Regions from separate parts of the Halobacillus litoralis genome, predicted to be linked through region 3. Evidence: riboswitches for the same ligand, from Rfam matches in the RefSeq annotation. Region 3 holds a riboswitch; each other region holds the start of a gene.
What was found. A riboswitch is a leader RNA that binds a small molecule or an ion and turns the genes downstream of it on or off. The one in region 3 is predicted to bind S-adenosylmethionine.

Region 1: another riboswitch for S-adenosylmethionine. It lies ahead of LC065_RS06395 (O-acetylhomoserine aminocarboxypropyltransferase/cysteine synthase family protein); the one in region 3 lies ahead of msrA (peptide-methionine (S)-S-oxide reductase MsrA).
Region 2: another riboswitch for S-adenosylmethionine. It lies ahead of metK (methionine adenosyltransferase); the one in region 3 lies ahead of msrA (peptide-methionine (S)-S-oxide reductase MsrA).

Annotation. Positions count from the first base shown of each region.
Region 1 is NZ_CP129016.1:1,239,323-1,242,604, forward strand. It holds gene LC065_RS06395 (O-acetylhomoserine aminocarboxypropyltransferase/cysteine synthase family protein) at 1-1,571, opposite strand, end outside; SAM riboswitch class I at 1,679-1,789, opposite strand; gene LC065_RS06400 (DUF2188 domain-containing protein) at 1,925-2,122, shown strand; gene LC065_RS06405 (NAD(P)/FAD-dependent oxidoreductase) at 2,762-3,282, shown strand, end outside.
Region 2 is NZ_CP129016.1:1,981,937-1,985,218, forward strand. It holds partial or broken gene pckA (phosphoenolpyruvate carboxykinase (ATP)) at 1-667, opposite strand, end outside; SAM riboswitch class I at 1,527-1,637, shown strand; partial or broken gene metK (methionine adenosyltransferase) at 1,918-3,114, shown strand; gene LC065_RS09990 (gamma carbonic anhydrase) at 3,182-3,282, opposite strand, start outside.
Region 3 is NZ_CP129016.1:176,913-180,194, forward strand. It holds gene eutH (ethanolamine utilization protein EutH) at 1-737, opposite strand, end outside; gene LC065_RS01035 (ion channel) at 878-1,282, shown strand; gene msrA (peptide-methionine (S)-S-oxide reductase MsrA) at 1,318-1,791, opposite strand; SAM riboswitch class I at 1,913-2,034, opposite strand; gene LC065_RS01045 (AIM24 family protein) at 2,203-2,895, opposite strand; gene LC065_RS01050 (alpha/beta hydrolase family protein) at 3,077-3,282, opposite strand, start outside.

The DNA.
Region 1 (3,282 bases), 1.1 Mb from region 3:
AGGGTTGGTTTAACTTCCTTCGCTATGTTCAAGACATCCTCATTTGCTTCCTCCACATAGACAATATCCCAGTTGACATTCGTTACTTTTTGAAGATCTTCAATGTGAGAGAAGGTAACAACTTCGAATCCCAGTCTTTCCAGCTTGCTCTGCTCTACAAGAAGAGCACTTGAGCCAACAATTCCGATTACTCTTTTTCTCAATTCCCCGTTCGAACGATCCAGGGAGGAAGATAAAACAGGCTCTGCCACATGCTTGCCTTTCCCGTAGGGTTTCTTATATCCAGTGGCGTGGAAAATGGCGTTGTCCAGGTCCTGAATTAAATCTTCTACAGACTCTAACCCGACAGACAAGCGGACAAGTTCTTCTGTTACACCTGATTTACTCAAGTTTTCATCGCTTAATTGCTGGTGGGTTGTAGAGGCCGGGTGGATGATTAAAGATTTAGCATCTCCGACGTTTGCTACATGCGACCAGATGGTGCTTTGATCAATTAGTTTGCGTCCTGCTTCACGCCCTCCTTTAATTCCGAAAACAACGATCGATCCATGACCGTAGTGGAAATATTTTTTTGCCAGGGAATAAGTGGGGTGATCCTTCAAGCCTGGATAATTCACCCATTCAACCCCTTCGTGATGGTTCAAATATTCGGCAATTTCCAAAGCCTGATCGGCATGTGTTTTCACTCGCAAGTGTAAAGTTTCCAAACCCTGCAAAAGTAAGAAAGCGTTTTGTGGGCTGAGACATGCCCCTATGTCTCGAAGCAGCTGTACGCGTAATTTTATGGCGAAAGCAGCGGGACCTACATCGATCCCGAATCGGATGCCGTTATAGCTTTCATCAGGCTCCGTAAATCCTGGGAATTTTTCATGATTCCAGTTGAAACGTCCACTATCAACGACAACACCTCCAATAGCCGTGCCATGTCCGCCAATCCATTTAGTGGCCGAGTGCACTACGATGTCAGCACCCCAATCAATCGGTCTACAGACATATGGGGTAGCGAATGTATTATCAATGATGAGAGGGATGTGGTGGTCATGAGCGACATCTGCAATCGCTTCAATGTCCAATACATTCAAGCTCGGATTACCGATCGTTTCAGCAAAAATCGCTTTTGTATGAGGAGTAATCGCCTTGGCGAATGATTCCGGATCATCTTCTTCAACAAAATGGACATTGATCCCATAGCGGGGGAGGGTGTGGACAAACAAATTGTAGGTCCCTCCATAGAGGTTTGTTGAAGTCACAATATCATCACCGGCTTTAGCGACATTCAGAATAGCCATCGTGATCGCAGACATACCTGATGCTGTCGCCACCGCCGCGGCCCCGTCCTCAAGAAGAGCGAGTCGTTGTTCAAATACATCGACGGTCGGGTTTCCGATGCGTGAATAAATGTTTCCAGGTTCCGCAAGCGAAAAAAGATTTTGAGCATGTTCCGTATCATTGAAAACATACGATGTCGTCTGATAAATCGGTACAGCGCGGGACCCTGTAGCTGGATCCGGTTCTTGACCGCCGTGAAGCAAATTCGTTTCAGGACCGAACGTATGGAATGGTGTACTCATGAAAAGTTCCTCCTCTGCTTTTTTCTAGGGCATCCACTTTGTAGAAGAGGGAAAACGAAAAGCCCTCTTCTGTAAGTAAGAAGAGGGCTTTATGTATCTCATACCTCCCCTTATCTTTCAGATCATGTGATCTGTAGGATGTAGCACCTTTTCAAGGTAATACCTTGAAGGTTGCCGGGCGTCGTAGGGCCTAGTCCCTCTGCCGCTCTCGATAAGAGTTGTTTTTATTCAATTTTTCTGACTTGTTTGAAATTATAAAGGCGTCTTTTCTCATTGTCAAACAATTTTGATACGTTTGAACCCTCCTAGCTGTGGGAATGGATAATTAAGTCTATGAGATAGGAGTGAAGTTCATGAAACAATATAGTGTTGTACCTAATAAAGATGTAACCGGCTGGTTTGTAAAAATTGAAGATGTCGCTCCGACAGATCTTTATGATGAGCGTGATACTGCGGTTGCTAAAGCAGAAGAAATCGCAAAGGAAAACAAACCGAGCAAACTTCAAATCTTGGATCAAAACCATGAAGTTGAAGAAGAGCGCACCTACTAACTAAAACTCCCCACCGCGGGAGTTTTTTTATGTGCAATTATCTATAATCAGTTATTAAAGTATATGGCAGGATTGTTGAAGGCTCAGTTTCGAGATGTTTGTGTGCGTTTAGGGGCTCCGGGAAACCGTTCGCTTTCCATGGGGCGGGCGGTGAGCCTCCTCGGACTTCGTCCTGCGGGGTCTCACCTGTCCCACACGTCCCATAGGAGTCTCACCGTTTCCCTCCGCCCCTTGGCCGTATGAGTGTCTCGAAACCACTTCTAGAATATGCAGTTATTTAGCTTGATACAGGGCGCTTTATGCTTATAACAGTAGTATAGTGGAAGACAATCCAAATGGGTAAAGGGGTTCGTTTCTCACATTCATCGAATGGGGTGGTTGGGAAGCTGCGAGACTCCCGCGGGAATGGATTGGCTGGCTAGACCCCACAGAGCGGAGCTGGAGGAGGCTTGCCGTCATCCCCGCAGGAAAGCGAGCGGCTTCCCAACCACCCCTAGCGCTTATTATGGCAACGAACCACGGAAACATCTCGAACTGAGTCTCCAACTGAAGGGAGCTTATCTACAACTGACCACTCTAGAGTTTTCGTGGTACTCCAGTTATGATGGAGGTAAACGATACGTGAAGGTGTGTGCAATCATGAATGCTCATTATGATGTCATTATCGTCGGTGCACGTGTAGCCGGCGCAAGTTTAGCTATATTGTTAGGAGAAATGGGGAAGAAGGTCCTCCTTGTTGATAAAGCCAGTTTTCCAAGTAATACATTATCCACTCATTTTATGTCCCACACAGGATTCTTAGAAAAATTAGGCGTGCTTAAGCAACTCGAAGAGTCGGGTTTGAGAAAAGTAACGAGAATGAGGACCTATATTGGGAGCAGTTTCGTAGAAGGACCAAGGACGTCCTATACCATCATTCCAAGAAGAGACAAGCTCGACTCCATGCTGATTGATCGAGCGGTCACTTTCCCATCCGTCCATTTCAAACCCGATACCGCGGCACGAGAATTGATCTGGGAAGAGGAGAAGGTCGTTGGCGTCAGTCTAATAGAAAAAGGGAGCCCACAAGATTTCTATGCTGATTTGATCGTTGGGGCTGATGGGAAAAACTCGAACATTGCTCATTGGACAGGTGCAGAGAAGTATGAAGAAACCAAGCC
Region 2 (3,282 bases), 1.8 Mb from region 3:
CTACGTTAGCTGAGCAATGCATAGGGAGAACGTTCTTCTCGGGAAGAATATAGTTCATGACAGAGAAGATAGACTTTTTAATCTCTCCGGCATATTCGGTGCCACCAATTAAAACAATACGGTGTTTAAAAGAGATCATGATGAATGCTTCTGAGTTCGTTCCATCGGTCTCCGGATTAGCTTTGAAGGTTGGAGCAGAGATTACAGTAAACTCTGCTTCATGATCTTCTACTTCCTGTTCATCTGGACGAATGAACATTTGCTGTGCGAATAAGTTGTGCCAGGCGAACTCTGTGAGTACCTGAAGAGGAAGACGGTGCTTTTCATCTGCCCCCGCAAAGCCCTTAAAGACAAAAAGTTCATTCCGTTCTTTCAAATAATCCAATACTTTATGATATAGTTTTACAAACGTTTGATCATCTATGGGCTGGTTGACAGCTCCCCAGTGAACTTTATCTTGTGTAACATCATCCTGAACGATGAATTTATCTTTCGGAGATCTTCCAGTATAAGTACCCGTCGTTGCCTGGATGGCCCCTTTTTCTGTCAGGGTACCTTCATTACGGTATAAAATCTTTTCCACTAAGTGTGGAACAGATAGCTGGTGGTGGACATGTTCTTGGGCAAGTAAAAGATTCAGTTCAGACATTTGATTTATGGTACTCATATGTGTCGACCCGCCTTTGCATTTATTATGATCAACCTAATGTGAGATTAGTATAACACATTGAATTCTTTAGTCCATACTATACGTGAAAAAGCTTACATTTTATTTATTCTGAATTATCAAACTAGAAACCCACTCTTTTGTTCAACAATCTGGCAGGATTGTGAAAGACTCAGTTTCGAGACTTTTGTTGAGTGGATGGGGGCTGCGGGGAATAACTCGCTTTCCGCGGGAGCGCGGTGAGCCTCCTCAGGCTAACGCCTTGCGGGGTCTCACCAAGCACTCTTTTCCCGCAGGAGTCTCGCCATTCCCCTCCGCCCCTTTGCTATATCAGTGTCTCGAAACCACTCCCCGAATAATCAGCTATTCAGTTTAATGGGAGTATAAGGATAAAATCCCCGTGCCCAGGTATTTGCACTCTGAGAGCTTAATACAGAGCGTTCTATGCTTTTAACAATCGAGATAGCGGAAGACAATCCAACTTGGTAAAGGGGTTCGTTTCTCACATACATCGAATGGGGTGGTTGGGAAGCTGCGAGACTCCCGTGGGAGAAGGAGATAGGCGAGATCCCGCAGGACGCAGTCCCAGGGAGCTCGGCGCTCCCCTACAGGAAAGCGAGTAGCTTCCCAGCCACCCCTGACTCCCATTATGGCAAACGAAACCCTAAAGCATCTCGAAACTGAGTCTTCAACAAACGGGAGCTTATATGGAAGAGTGGGATATTTCTTATTGAAAAAAGTTTCTAATAATATATGTGAATTTCATTCAAACGTTTACTAAATACGAATACGTTAGAATGAGGTGGAATTCAATTGACAACAAATGAGGTTTTCGATACGATAACGGAGAACGGATACTCTCTTATCCAGAGTTGGTGGAGGGACAGGCCCTTTGAAACCCAGCAACCGTCATGCACATGACACGGTGCTAACCTGAAGCAAGGAGGACATGCTCCTTGGACGATAAGAGCGAAAGGAAGCAGCCCCTTTCCTCGAATAGGAAAGGTTTTTTCTTTTTATAAGGCTTTTTTTCAAACAGAGGGATGAGATTGATTCATCCACTCATTAAAACTCAGCCTTTAATGAAGAAATATTCGAACAGGATAACCTGTAGATATTCCTATGTAATTGCTCCATTGGTTGTGAAAAGAGGCAACATGAACATATATGAAACGTATAAAAGTTTCTGCACATACTGGTAAAGAGTTCCGTCTAATACTTTGTACTTACAGAAGGAGGAGTTTTTAAGAATGCCTGCAAACCGCCGGTTATTCACATCAGAATCCGTCACGGAGGGTCATCCGGACAAAATTTGTGACCAGATTTCTGATGCGATATTAGATGAAATTTTAAAAAACGACCCTAACGCGAGGGTTGCATGTGAGACAACAGTGACAACGGGACTTGTACTGGTTTCTGGTGAGATTAGTACAAATACTTACGTGGATATTCCATCCATCGTACGTCAGACGATCAAAGATATCGGATATACTCGTGCGAAGTACGGGTTTGATGCGGATACATGTGCTGTTCTGACTGCGATTGATGAGCAATCCCCTGATATTGCAGGAGGCGTGGACGTTGCTCTTGAATCCCGTGAAGGAAAAATGAGTGACGATGAAATTGAATCGATTGGTGCAGGAGACTAGGGATTGATGTTTGGTTTTGCTAATAATGAAACCAAAGAATTGATGCCTCTTCCAATCTCCTTGGCTCATAAACTCTCTAAACGTCTATCTGATGTTAGAAATGATGGTACACTTGATTACCTTCGTCCAGATGGAAAAACACAAGTGACGGTAGAGTACGACGAAAATGATCAGCCAGTGCGCGTGGATACAATTGTTATTTCTACCCAGCATGCGGAAGAAGTGACTCTGCAACAGATCCAGGAAGATTTGAAGAAACATGTGATTGGGCCGATCGTGCCTGAAGGATATATTGATGAACAGACGAAGTACTTTATTAATCCAACCGGACGCTTCGTCATTGGAGGTCCACAAGGTGACGCCGGGCTAACCGGAAGAAAGATTATCGTCGACACATATGGTGGCTATGCTCGTCATGGAGGGGGAGCCTTCAGTGGTAAAGATGCTACGAAAGTAGACCGTTCTGCTGCATATGCTGCCCGTTACGTTGCGAAAAATATCGTAGCTGCAGGACTTGCGGATTCTGTTGAAGTTCAGCTTGCTTATGCCATCGGTGTTGCGCAGCCTGTTTCTATTGCTATTAACACGAATGGAACAGGTGCGGTTTCTGAGGAGCAACTGGTGGAAGCTGTCCGTGAACTGTTCGACCTTCGCCCAGCAGGAATTATTAAGATGTTGGACCTGCGTCGTCCTATTTATCGTCAAACGGCTGCTTACGGTCATTTCGGACGTACAGATGTGGAGTTCCCTTGGGAGCGTACAGATAAAGCCGAAGAATTGAAGGCACGCTGTCAGTAATAAAAAAAAACCGTTCCAAACAAAAGTTTGGAACGGTTTTTTTCGTTCAAGTGATCGATTTGTGGCTTCATGATTTTCGTAGTTCTTTATAATATTGCCCTTTTTCCACATAACTCTTTCTGATCCTGTTGAGTTCCTTAATGTCTTCTTCATTTAGTTCTCTTATGA
Region 3 (3,282 bases):
GTAACGGTAATCCTTCCAACGATGACCATCCCTTCAGATAAAGGTGCCATCCCCGGGAGGACAACGAACCCTGTTAATGATTCAATGATTATAAGTGCGAGACCAGTGATAATTATGATTTCAATGGTTTTTCCGAAATAAGAAAATAACCGGATGGTTACGTTCGTGAACAACCACAAACCTGCCCCAATACAGACGGAAAGAAGAATAGCTGGTGTTAAATTCCGTAACATCCATACCACTTCATATCCTGCCACAGCCCCACCGACAAAGCATCCGATCGGAACCGTAACCAAACCAGCTAAAATTCCTCTTGAAAAGAAAGGACGATCCTCTTTCTTCACAATCGTAAGCGCAACAGGAATTGTGAAAACAAGCGTCGGTCCCATCATCGTACCGAGGAGGGCCCAGGAAAAGGTGGCCGCTTCCTCTTCTAAGGCTAAGGATTCCGCCAGAGAGTAGGCTCCCATGTCAATAGCAAGCATCATGGATGCAAACATCGACGGATCCGCTCCAAACCATAAAAACACGGGACGGATGGCAGGCGCCAACAACTGGGACAGTACAGGTGCGAGGGAGATGATCCCTACCATCGAAAGAGCCAGTGGGCCCATCATCATAAACGCTTCGTAAAACCGCCATCCAAGGGACAGGCGGTGATTAAGCACGTAGTAATCAAGTGCTCCCAATACCATGAAGAAACACATGACAATCAAGATAGCGTCATTAACCCACAAAAGCCCAGCCCCTTCCTTTTTTGAATCTATGTTTACGGCCACTTCAACATAGGGTAGAAGTTTTTCTATAATGGTTTACTCGCCATTTCCTATTGGACGCTGCCATAGCCTTTCAATATTTTTAAAAAGGGGAATAAGAAATGGTACAAGCTCTGTTCATCGCTGCGGTTATTTTCATTGCAGCAAATCTCGTTTATTTTTTCACAAATAAAACATACAGAAAAAGCTACTTCAGCACAGCCCTATTCTTTCAATTATTTTTTGTTCTCACAGGTGTATTAGTGGGGTTTACGCTCCTTTACTATCTGCTGTCTTTAGATGAAGTCATTCTGGTTACTAGTTTATCATCCCGGGACCCTGTCGACCCAACCTTTTTGGACTTGCTTTACTTCAGTGGGGAAACATTGTTGAGCGTAGGTTATGGGGACATGCTGCCTGTTGGGATGGCCCGATTTTTTGCTTTGCTTGAATCAGGAATCGGCATCCTTCTCCCTACGGCCTATTTCTTAAAAGCGATGGATACGTCCAGGCAAAGCGAAGATTAAATATTAAAAGGACCCTTGTGAAAGGGTCCTTTTAGTTATCCAATGGAGCATGCAGCAGAGCCATGCTTTTGTAAATATTTCTGGTGATGCTCTTCTGCTTCATAAAAAGTTGTTGCTTCTTCTACTTCTGTAACGATTGGGCGTTTAAAAATCCCTTTTTCTTCCCATTCTTTGATTTTTTCTTCAGCAATGTATTTCTGGCTTGCATCCGAATGGAAAATGACAGAACGATATTGGTGACCAACATCGATTCCCTGCTTGTTGCGGGATGTCGGATCGTGGGCTTCAAAGAATATATTCACTAGTTCTGCATAAGTGATGACCGTTGGATCATAGTTCACTTTGACAGATTCCGCGTGTCCACTCTTTCCTGCTTTGACCTGTTCATATGTCGGGTTCTCCAGATGGCCGCCAATGTAACCGACCTTCGTTTCTGTCACCCCTTCGAATTTTTCAAAAAATGCTTCTACTCCCCAAAAACATCCTGCACCGAAAATAGCGGTTGCCATTTAACATCTTTCCTTTCCCTTAACGCAACTTCTATCGAGAGCCTTGACGGTTATGGTGCTTACACGAAAAGACCCCTTTTCTTATCCAGTAAGAAAAGGGGTCGCTAATATCCGCACGATCCTCTCATCTCTTAGAATGTTGATACATTCTACAGGAATTGGCACCGTTCTCGTCAATCCGTAGATTGATTCGATGGTTGCCGGGCATCAAAGGGCCAGTCCCTCCGCCTCTCTGGATAAGAAGTTTCCGTTATTTATTTTTTGTTAGTACCCATAGTACTACGTATTTGTAACGAAGTAAAGGATAACAGATTAAAAAATTCTATTGAATGCACATTGAGTTCTTCTTTGAGTTCATTATATTCAGACCTTAACATGCTCATGCCTGTCTGTAAAAAAATCCGCTCTAGCTCAGCTCTGCCCCGTCGTGTAAACTTCCTCGAAAGGCTGGACAATGACAAATCCATCACCTTCAAACTCCATTTGAATCGATTCGCCGCTTCCCCTGCCGATGAGTGTCTTGAAGCTGATGTCCGTTTTGAAATTCGGCTCTAAGTGCCCGGACCACGCCACAGTAGCATGCGGGTCTGTAATGACAGGTTCACCAGGACGTACGAGCAGCGTCAACGGTTCATAGTGCGAAGTAATCGCGACGCGCCCACTCCCGCTGAGGGTTACGTTGAACAACCCACCTGAAACCATACCGGCTACTTTTTTCATCAGTTTGATATCCCAGTCAATGCTTGGTTCAAAGGCAAGAAGATCGTTGCCATTCACCGTAATCGTTTCATTATCCAGGTCAAAAATAGTAATCTTTTTGCCCTGATCGGCAAGGTAAAGTCGCCCGCGACCAGTGGCCTTCATTAAAGAACTCCCTTCACCGGTCATGGCTTTTTTAAATAAACGACCGACGCCATGCTCGAGGATTCCTTCTCTTTCAAATTTAATGTTCCCATTATAAGAAATCATCGCTCCTGCTTTTGCCCACACTTGATCGAGGAGGTTTACCTCAAGAATTCTCGGGGTCTCCAGCTCAAAATAATCATTCTCTGATTCATCCTGTTTCGTTTTTCTAATAAATTCATCAATAGAGTAGTCGCTCATTGTATGTTCCTCCTAATCATATTCTATAGTTATTTATGCTTCCTCATTGCTTCTATACCACGATGGATCAAAATCGAGTCCTAAAGTTTACGTATCTGTAACTCAGTGGAAATGATTAAAACAGCCTTCGTAATTTTCTATTCAATAAACGCAAATTAATCCCTACTTTAAAATATACATTTTACTGTTCCTCTAGATGCTTTTCAAACCAATCCAGCACCTCAGGAGCATACTCTTTGAAATGCAGCCTCAGGCCGTGATCTCCATTTTCATATTCGACATACCGATGGAGATCATGATTACTTTCCATCAAGTTTGCGAACATTCGCGCTTGTTCAACCGGGACTGTCTGATCCCTTTCCCCGTGAAGCATTAAGGTTGGGACAT